4 regions of the Mesorhizobium sp. M0761 genome follow, and region 3 is predicted to be linked to each of the others. Evidence: predicted binding sites of a transcription regulator. Region 3 holds the regulator's gene; each other region holds the start of a gene.
What was found. The regulator LexA, encoded in region 3, represses DNA repair genes until DNA is damaged. The targets are predictions, from matches to a motif close to TGTTCNNNNTGTGTTCNG.
Positions count from the first base shown of each region.

Region 1 (2,198 bases), on a different contig from region 3:
TTTCGGGCGAAAACACCACGAAAGCAAAAACCAGAACGGCAGCGGCGACGATGAGCGAGCCGCCGGCGACGATCGGTTCAAGCGCCGGGTTTCCCTGCAGCATCACATACAGCGCCGGCAGCATGATCACCAGGCCGAGTGTGTAGAGCCCGTAGTGGATCATGGCGATGCGACGCGCCGCCTTTTGCGGATTGAGCGCGTAGTAGCCGCCGAAGATGGCGCTCGTCACCCAACCGAGCAGATTGATATGCGCGTGCGCCGGAAAAGCGGCGTGGTCACCCGAGATCGCCATCTGCAGGCCGGCCGCAATCCCCAACATCAGGAACAAGATGGCAGTTTTGAAAAAGAGTTCTGAAACCCTCGGCATGTCATTTCTCCCCCTATGCGGTCTGCGACCGCTTGCGACCTGGAGAATACACCCACGCGCAGAACTTTTCCACGCCCCGGTTATGGGGCCATGCCTGCACAGCTTTTTGCACGCTGTTCGACTTTTCTGGCTGCCACAACCCGGCGCCGCCGCGCTACGGCGTCAGCAAGATCTCGGCGCCCGCTCGCTCGTCGAACACCACCGCGCAGCCGCGCCCCAGCGCCACTGCCGACAGCGCGTTGGCCACCGTCTCGTCCGGCGATACGAAATCACCGGTCAGCACTCGCAACTCCTCCACCGCCCTGGCCATTGACACGCAGTGCCCGGCAACGCGATCGCTCGTGCAGGCGTCAATGACGCTGACGAGGTCGATCATCTCGAACTGGCCCATACCGGCCTCCACAAAAACAGCGTCCCGTCGCGGATATGAACGCCGAGGCGAGAGACAATGTTCCGCAGGTCCGATGCCCAGGCGGAGCACTCGACAGCCCGACCTGGAACGGGCCGGCCGGCGACAACCGCTTCGCTTGACAATAGGCCCTGTTTGTTCTCTATTTGTTCGGCAAAAACGCCTCTCACAACAGACGCGGCTAATGCTGCAACGCCGCAAAGGGAACGGTCGGGATGGAGCCCACCATCCTGCATGCGGATCTCGACGCCTTCTACGCCTCGGTCGAGCAGCTGCTCGACCCGGCGCTCAGGGGCAAGCCGATCGCCGTCGGCGGCGGCGTCGTGCTTGCCGCTTCCTACGAAGCCAGGGCTTTCGGCGTGCGCGGCGGCATGCCCGGACGACGCGCGCGCGAGCTTTGCCCCGGACTGATCTTCGTCGGCGGCCATTTCGCCGACTATCAGCGGCTGGGCGACGCCGCCATCAAGGTGCTCGACGATTTCACGCCGCTGGTCGAGCGGATTTCCATCGATGAAGCCTTTGCCGATGTGGCCGGCTGCACGCATCTGTTCGGACCGCCGGCCGAGATCGCCGCCACGGTGCGTCGGCGCGTCCGGGCAGAGCTCGGCCTGCCGATCTCGATCGGCGTGGCGCGCACCAAGCATCTGGCCAAGATCGCCTCGCAGGTGGCCAAGCCCGAGGGCCTGGTGGTGGTCGATCCGAACACCGAACTTGCCTTCCTGCATGATCTGCCGGTCGGCCTGATGTGGGGCGTCGGCCCGGCGACCAAGGCGCGGCTGGCCGAGATCGGCATCGAGACCATCGGCCAGTTGGCAAAGACGCATAGCGGGGCGCTGCGAAGGTTGCTCGGGCCCGCCACCGGCGAAAAGCTGGCGTCGCTGGCATGGAACCGCGACCCGCGAAAGCTCGAAACCCACAGGCGGTCGCATTCCGCCGGCGCGCAGTCGGCGCTTGGCAGACGGCCGGCCGAGGCGCGTATCTTCGGACCCGTGCTGCTGCATCTGGCAGACCGGGTCGCAAGCCGGCTCAGGGCGAAATCACGGCCCGGGCGCACGGTGACGGTGCGCGTGCGTTTCGCCGATCTGCACGCTGTCACACGCTCGCTGACGCTCGATCAGCCGATTTCGGCAACCGCGATGCTGGCCGAAATCGCCGGGGAGCTGGTGCGCGGCGTGCTGGCCGCCAACCCTCGGGAGAAGACCATCTCGCTGCTGGCGATCTCGGTGTCGCAGCTGGAAGAAAGTGCCGAGCTGCAGCTGGAGCTGCCGCTCGGGCTTGCCGATGAAAAGCAGCGGGCCGGCAGCAGGCAAGGCCTGGCGCGCTTTGGCGCCGACCGCGCCATCGACAAGATCCGCCAGCGCTTTGGCAGAGAGGCTGTCGGCTATGGCGCCGTGGCGCTGGAAGCCCGGCGCTCGGTTCCCG
Region 1 is NZ_JAMYPF010000007.1:119,942-122,139, forward strand. Features, by position in the region: gene NKI32_RS14105 (heme-copper oxidase family protein) at 1-367, opposite strand, end outside; gene NKI32_RS14110 (hypothetical protein) at 522-758, opposite strand; gene dinB (DNA polymerase IV) at 992-2,198, shown strand, end outside.
Region 1: a site for LexA is predicted at 913-930, ahead of dinB (DNA polymerase IV). Genes of this name have one in related genera too.

Region 2 (2,198 bases), on a different contig from region 3:
CCAGTCCTTGAAGATCGGCGCCACCTCGAGCGGCAGGCGCAGGATGACATAGCCGGCCTCGCGGGCGCCTGCGGCGCGTGCCGAATCGAGGATGCGCTCCATCTCCTGGTCGGTCAGGCCGGGAATGATCGGCGCCACCATGACAGAGGCCGGAATGCCGGCATCGGAAAGCTGCCGGATCGCCTCAAGCCGCTTGGTCGGCGTCGACGCGCGTGGCTCCATGGTGCGCGCCAGCATGCGGTCCATCGTTGTCACCGACAGCGCCACCTTGGCCAAGCCCCGTTCGGCCATGCGCGACAAGATGTCGATGTCGCGCGTCACCAGATGGGATTTGGTGACGATGCCGACCGGATGGCCGCGCGCCTCCAGCACTTCGAGGATCTCGCGCATAATCCGGTATTGTTTCTCGATCGGCTGGTAGGGATCGGTGTTGGTGCCGATCGCGATGGTGCGCGGCTGATAGCCATCCTTCGACAGTTCCTTGTCGAGCAGCCGCGCCGCATCCGGCTTGGCAAACAGCTTCGCTTCGAAATCCAGCCCCGGCGACAGGCCCATGAAGGAATGCGTCGGCCGGGCGAAACAATAGACGCAGCCATGCTCGCAGCCGCGATAGGGGTTGATCGAGCGGTCGAAGGAAATGTCGGGCGATTCGTTGCGGGTGATGATGGTGCGCGGCTTCTCGACCTGCACTTCGGTCTTGAACGGCGGCAATTCCTCCAGCGAATTCCAGCCGTCGTCGAACACATCCCGGCTGACCGGCTCGAACCGGCCGGACGGGTTGATGCCCGCGGAACGGCCGCGGTTGCGATCCGGACGGACGCGCATGCCGCTCTGTTCGATCATCGCATTGGCCATCTCGGCTCGCCCTGCTCCGAAAGCAGCAATGTCCGCACGCACGATATGTTCCATTTTGGCCCTTTCCCAAGGACTGTCGGCTGGCTGTCGAATCGCTCTGTTCATGAAAATAATCCTATTTCGCTGATGAGAACAAAGCAAGAACTTTTTCGTTGGGCCATGCAAAACTGGCGCTGCGCCGGGCTTTCCGCTATTCGGCTAAAAATGCTCAGCGTTCTCATCGAAACCCGGGATGACGAAGAAGGCCTTGCCCGCACGCTCGCCTCGTTGATCGGCGGCGCGGTCGAGGGCGTGGTGCGCGATGTCATCGTCTGCGACACCGGCTCGACCGACCAGACGCATCGGGTTGCCGATCATGCCGGCTGCCACTTCGTGGCCGGCGGCATTGCCGCGGGAATCAGGCAGGCGAAGGGTGACTGGCTGCTGTTTCTGGAACCCGGCGCAAGGCTGGCGGAGGGCTGGATCGACGACGTTGTCGCTCACACGGCGCGGCAAACCATGCCGGCGCGCTTTTCCCGTGCGCGCGGCAGCCGCACGCCGTTCCTGTCACGGGTGTTTTCGGGCAACCGGGCGCTGGCCGAAGGGCTGGTCATCAGCAAGCGCCAGGCCGCTGCCCTGTCGAAGAACGCGCACAGCGCCGAAGCCCTTGCGCGCGGTCTCGCCACCAGGCGGCTCGACGCCGAAATCTGGCTGGCGCCGAAGAAGTGATCTTTCTCCCTTTTCCCGTTCCCAGGGAGAAGGGTGCCCGAAGGGCGGATGAGGGGCAGCGTCGGCGTCTCATCCGCATTGGCACGGTCGCAGCACCATCCCTCTTTTTCGCCGCAAAAAGCTATTGTGCATTGCACAAAAGCTGACGCGGGATTAGCATTCCGTTGATGCGGGATATCGGGGTTTGGGTAGTGCCGGAGCGGTAAGCAAGCGCCGCGTCGTCGTTGCTGCCGTTCATATCTGAGGACCCCGATGAACCTTTCGTCCCCTGACAAATCCGGCGCCCCCAGTCTGGAAGCCATTGCCCGCAACGGCAGCCAGCTCCGCCGCATTGCGGTGCGTATCCCGACCTATCTGTCCGACCTGCGCGAAAATCCCGCATGGCTGCCGATGTTCGTGCTTGCCCGCACCATGCCGGCGCGCAAACTGCACTGGCTTGGCGCCAAAGCCGCGCGCCCCGCGCAGAGTGCCGGAGCGACGATGTTCAGGGGCGTCGACCTCAAGTCGATCGTCGCGGCGCTGCGCGCCGATGGCCTGTTCTCCGGACTGGTCCTTCCGCAGGCAATCCACGAAGAGATCGCCAGCTTTGCTCAGAGCACGCCGTGCTTCGGCAATTTCGACCGCCGGCTCGAATT
Region 2 is NZ_JAMYPF010000015.1:142,212-144,409, reverse strand. Features, by position in the region: gene NKI32_RS22885 (PA0069 family radical SAM protein) at 1-909, opposite strand, end outside; gene NKI32_RS22880 (glycosyltransferase) at 1,060-1,563, shown strand; gene NKI32_RS22875 (hypothetical protein) at 1,816-2,198, shown strand, end outside.
Region 2: a site for LexA is predicted at 984-1,001, ahead of NKI32_RS22885 (PA0069 family radical SAM protein). Genes of this name have one in related genera too.

Region 3 (2,198 bases):
GTCGAACTGCCCCTGCTGGTGGAATCGATCGAGGAGGGCGATCGTGAGTGGGAAGACGCGGTCGTTGCCGCCCACTATCGTCTCTCACGGTGCGGGTCTGTTCTCGACGATCCATCGGATGATGCGGTCGACGCGTGGTACGAAAAACACGATGCCTTCCATGCGGCGCTGCTCAGTGCCGCGACATCCAGCTGGCTGCTGCGCTTCAATGCGACGATTTCCGACCAATTGCATCGCCATCACCGCTTTCTGGGTCTGGCCCCGACGCTGCGCGCCGCCGCCGGCCGCACGGATGGCCACCGGAAGGCCGTGGCGGCCCTGCGCGACGCCGTGGCGATCGAACACCATACCGCCCTGATGGAAGCGGCCCTCGATCGCGACGTCGAACGTGCGAAAACTCTGATGACCGCTCACATCGGCTACACGCTGCAGGTCTATGCCCAGAGTGAACCCGGCGCGGATGCTGCGCAGCCCCGTCCGAAAAGGAAGCGGCGATCGTAGCCGACGACGCAGGGCACTTTGTCTTCGTTTCACCCCGTTGCCGGCCAACGACTACGAGCGCCGCTCGCGGTGCCGAACGTCACGCTGAACAAAACGTCAACACATTCATTAAACTTTAAAAGGTTGCGGAACACAACTGGAACAGATAGTGTTTGTTCTGGGTTTGTTTTTTCTGATTCTGGTTTCAGAACCCCTGGGGGCCGCGATGCTGACGCGCAAACAACATGAGCTTCTGATGTTCATCCATGAACGCCTGAAGGAGAGCGGAATCCCGCCGTCCTTCGATGAGATGAAGGAAGCGCTTGACCTCGCCTCCAAGTCCGGCATCCACCGCCTGATCACGGCGCTTGAGGAGCGCGGTTTCATTCGCCGGCTGCCGAACCGGGCGCGCGCGCTGGAAGTGCTGCGGCTGCCCGACTCGATCGCACCAGGCCTCAATGCGGCGAGGAAGTTTTCGCCGAGCGTCATTCAGGGCAGTCTTGGTCAAACCGGCCAAGGGCAAGGCGGCCAAGGACAAGGCGCGATGGGCCAAGGCGGTATCGGTCGCCAGATCAAGCCGGGCTCGCCGTCGCGTTCGATGTCGGCCGGCAATGACGACGCCGTTTCGGCGGTGTCGATCCCGGTGATGGGACGCATTGCTGCCGGTGTGCCGATCGACGCCATCCAGCATCAGACCCATTCGATCTCGGTGCCGCCCGACATGATCATGGGCGGTGAACACTACGCGCTCGAGGTCAAGGGCGATTCGATGATCGAGGCCGGCATTTTCGATGGCGACACGGTCATCATCCGCAATGCCGACACAGCCAGCCCCGGCGAGATCGTGGTGGCGTTGGTCGACGATGAGGAAGCGACCCTGAAACGCTTCCGCCGCAAGGGCGCCTCGATCGCCCTGGAAGCCGCCAACCCGGCCTACGAGACCCGCATTTTTGGACCGGACAGGGTGAAGGTGCAGGGCAAGCTTGTCGGATTGATCCGGCGCTACTGAGCCGGCTTGGGTTTGTACTTTTCACGCTGGTTGTAAGGCGGCAGGCCGCGCGCTTCGCGGGAGAAGCGGCGTTGCTCGTGCCAGGGGCGATACGGCTTGTCGACGGCGAAGCGGATGGTTGGCGCTGCAGCTGCCGATTGCGGATCGAAGAAGACGGCGGCGCTGCCGTCGCGGGCCAGCTGTTTCTTCGTCACGACCAGCACCAGCGGGTCGCGGCACGGATTGTAGGCGGTGGCGTCATCGATGACGATCAGGCTCGCGAAGGCACAGGCCGGCCGCGCCGTCTTGCGGTCTTTCGCAAGCGCTACAATGGCTCCGGAAGGGTGCCGGGCGATACAGAGATCGCCGGTGCAATAGAAGGGCGAGCCGGGCGGCAGATCGAGCGGATCGAGATCGAACCGCGTATCTGTTGACTCGAAAATCTCAGGTGGGATAATGGTTTCGGCCCGCAGCGCCCGTTTCCAATTGTCCGTGGTGAATTCGTTGGAGCGTTCGCGGTTGAGGGCGAGTTCGCCGCCACCGATCGGCATGGCCACCAGATGCGCATCCTCGGATATGAGCACGTCGGGCGTAAGCACCTGCGGCACCGTCAACAGGCCGGCCAGCGCGAAAGGCACGGCCGCCAACCTGAGCCAGGTGGTGGCCATGGTGGCGATGACGAGGGCGACCGCCACCAACAGCACCGAGCGGATGGAGATCAGCCCGACGG
Region 3 is NZ_JAMYPF010000018.1:17,300-19,497, reverse strand. Features, by position in the region: gene NKI32_RS24435 (GntR family transcriptional regulator) at 1-501, shown strand, start outside; gene lexA (transcriptional repressor LexA) at 707-1,489, shown strand; gene NKI32_RS24425 (ComEC/Rec2 family competence protein) at 1,483-2,198, opposite strand, start outside.

Region 4 (2,198 bases), on a different contig from region 3:
ATATGCGCTGGGCGTTGCGGTCGCGATGGCTGATCACGAGCGGGAAATGATCCGAAGGCCGGGAACGCCACGACCGTCCCAGGCGCTGGCGCAGGATCCGTTCGGCCGCCAGATGCGGGAACCACAGCGACAGAATTCTCTGGCCGTTTTTCGCGGGGCTTTCTTTCTTCGAATGCGTGTTCATCGGGGTTCCACTCCAGTGTGAATTGTCCAGGCAGAGCGGTGCGGCTCTTGCCGATGCTGACGGTGAAGGCAGGGTGGCCGATCGACCCGGCAAGCGGCCCGGCGATCGTCCGGCGCGATGTCGCTGGTGCAGCCGACACGATGAGGCGCACCGGGGCGGCGGTCGGCTCGGCTTCGCCGGCCTGGCGCAGCAGGAATACCGGCCGGCCGGCGTTTTGGGCGCGCGCGTGCAGCCGGCGCGTCGCGGTGAGGTCGAGCCGCTGCGGGCTGCCACGGATTTCGAGGATGATTGCGGCGAGCGCCGTCATCTTGGCGGCCTCCTCGGCTACCCACAGCGCATCGGTGAGTTTCGGCGCCTCGGAAAACAGCAACTGCTCCGGTGCGATACCGAACATGCCCTGCAATCCCCTGGCATAGGGAAAGCCGGCCTCGCGAAAAATCTCCGACGTGCCGATCCACAGCACGGGCAAGGGCTGGCCCTTGAGGATCAGGCTGACAAGCGACAGCACAAAGCCTGCGACGGCCCCGGCATTGCGGGTCTCAAGGCCATGGATTTCGCTCAAGGCGGCTTTCGGAAGGCCGCCGCTGAGGGCCGCATCGAGGCGTTCGATGCCGGTGGCCAGGAAAGCATCCGGCAAAGCTGCGGCAAGCCCGCGCCGGATGATGGTAACATCGGAATCGGGTTCAGGCGCGGCGTGGAGACAGCCCTCAGCACGCGCACGAGGTCGCTCGCCGGCCGGCACGGCCAGGCGCTCGGGCAGCGTTCCCTCGATCTTCGCGATCTGGCGGCGCAGGGCAAAAACAGTCTCCCGCGCCACGGCTGATGTCGCCATGACGGTCAATTTCTCTCATAATTGTTCCTGTTATGTTCCTATAGATTCCAGAGGGTGCCGAAAGAGTCAAGCGGAGTCAGAAGGAATTTATTCCTTGATCAAAGGTGGCGAGGCCAACCTTGGACTTTGGTCGCAGCCATTCGGCGCAAAGAAACAGTCATCGGCCAGGTACCCGTCCATTTGCCGAGTCCGGAGGGAAAGCCTATATGCCGGGATCAAAGGACAAAGCATGGCCCGCATCTACAAGACCCGCACCTGGCACGATGAACTCTCGCCCTCGATCGAGGAGATGGAGTTTCTGGCGCTGGAGGCGTACGCGCATCTGCCCGACGATTTCCGCAAGCTGACCGGCGAGATCGTCATCATGATCGCCGAATTCCCGACCGACGAGATCATGGACGATCTGTCGCTGGAGACGCCGTTCGACCTGCTCGGCCTGTTCGAGGGCCGCGGCATCGCCGAGCGCTGGAACCCGCAGACCGGCGAAGGCCCGAACCGCATCACCCTCTACCGCCGCGCCATCCTCGACTACTGGGCCGAGAACGAAGAGACGCTGGGCGACATCGTCACCCACGTGCTGATCCACGAGATCGGCCACCATTTCGGCCTGTCGGATGATGATATGGAGAAAATCGAAGAGGCGGCGGAGTGAGGCTGCGCCGATATTCAGGTGAAGCCGGCCTGCGAACGGCAGCTTCCTGCGCTTCCGGTGCAAGCGTACTTTAAGTACGCTCCGCTCCGGTTCTCGGAAACCACTGTTCTCGGCTCGGCCTGACCTGAATCTCGACACAGCCTGCGTCCGTGCCTGGCAAAGCCTACCAGTCGCTCAGCTTGGTATCCGGCCCGTATTCCTGGCCGTCGATATCCTTCACCACCGCCTGGCCGCAGCGCATCGATTTGGTCTTCTTGTCGTAGGCGTAGGTCGGCGAGCCGTACAGGTGCCAGCCCTTGTTCAGCGCCGCGGTCACCTTGTGGCAGAAGGTTGAATCGTCGGGGGCGGACAAAAAGCGGTAAAGTCTCATGGGTCAGATCCTGTCGTGAGTTCGTCTTTTCGGGGCGGATCATGCGCCGATGGCGGCGGCCTTCGCCAGCAATTTTTCGGCCTGCGCCAGGTGCAGCCGCTCGACCATCCTGCCGTTCAAAGCAATCACGCCCTTGCCGGCATTTTCCGGCAAGGCGAAG
Region 4 is NZ_JAMYPF010000028.1:51,449-53,646, forward strand. Features, by position in the region: gene NKI32_RS29495 (DUF6504 family protein) at 1-37, opposite strand, end outside; gene NKI32_RS29500 (ImuA family protein) at 1-1,016, opposite strand, end outside; gene NKI32_RS29505 (metallopeptidase family protein) at 1,246-1,668, shown strand; gene NKI32_RS29510 (DUF1737 domain-containing protein) at 1,832-2,038, opposite strand; gene NKI32_RS29515 (HpcH/HpaI aldolase/citrate lyase family protein) at 2,078-2,198, opposite strand, start outside.
Region 4: a site for LexA is predicted at 1,039-1,056, ahead of NKI32_RS29500 (ImuA family protein). Genes of this name have one in related genera too.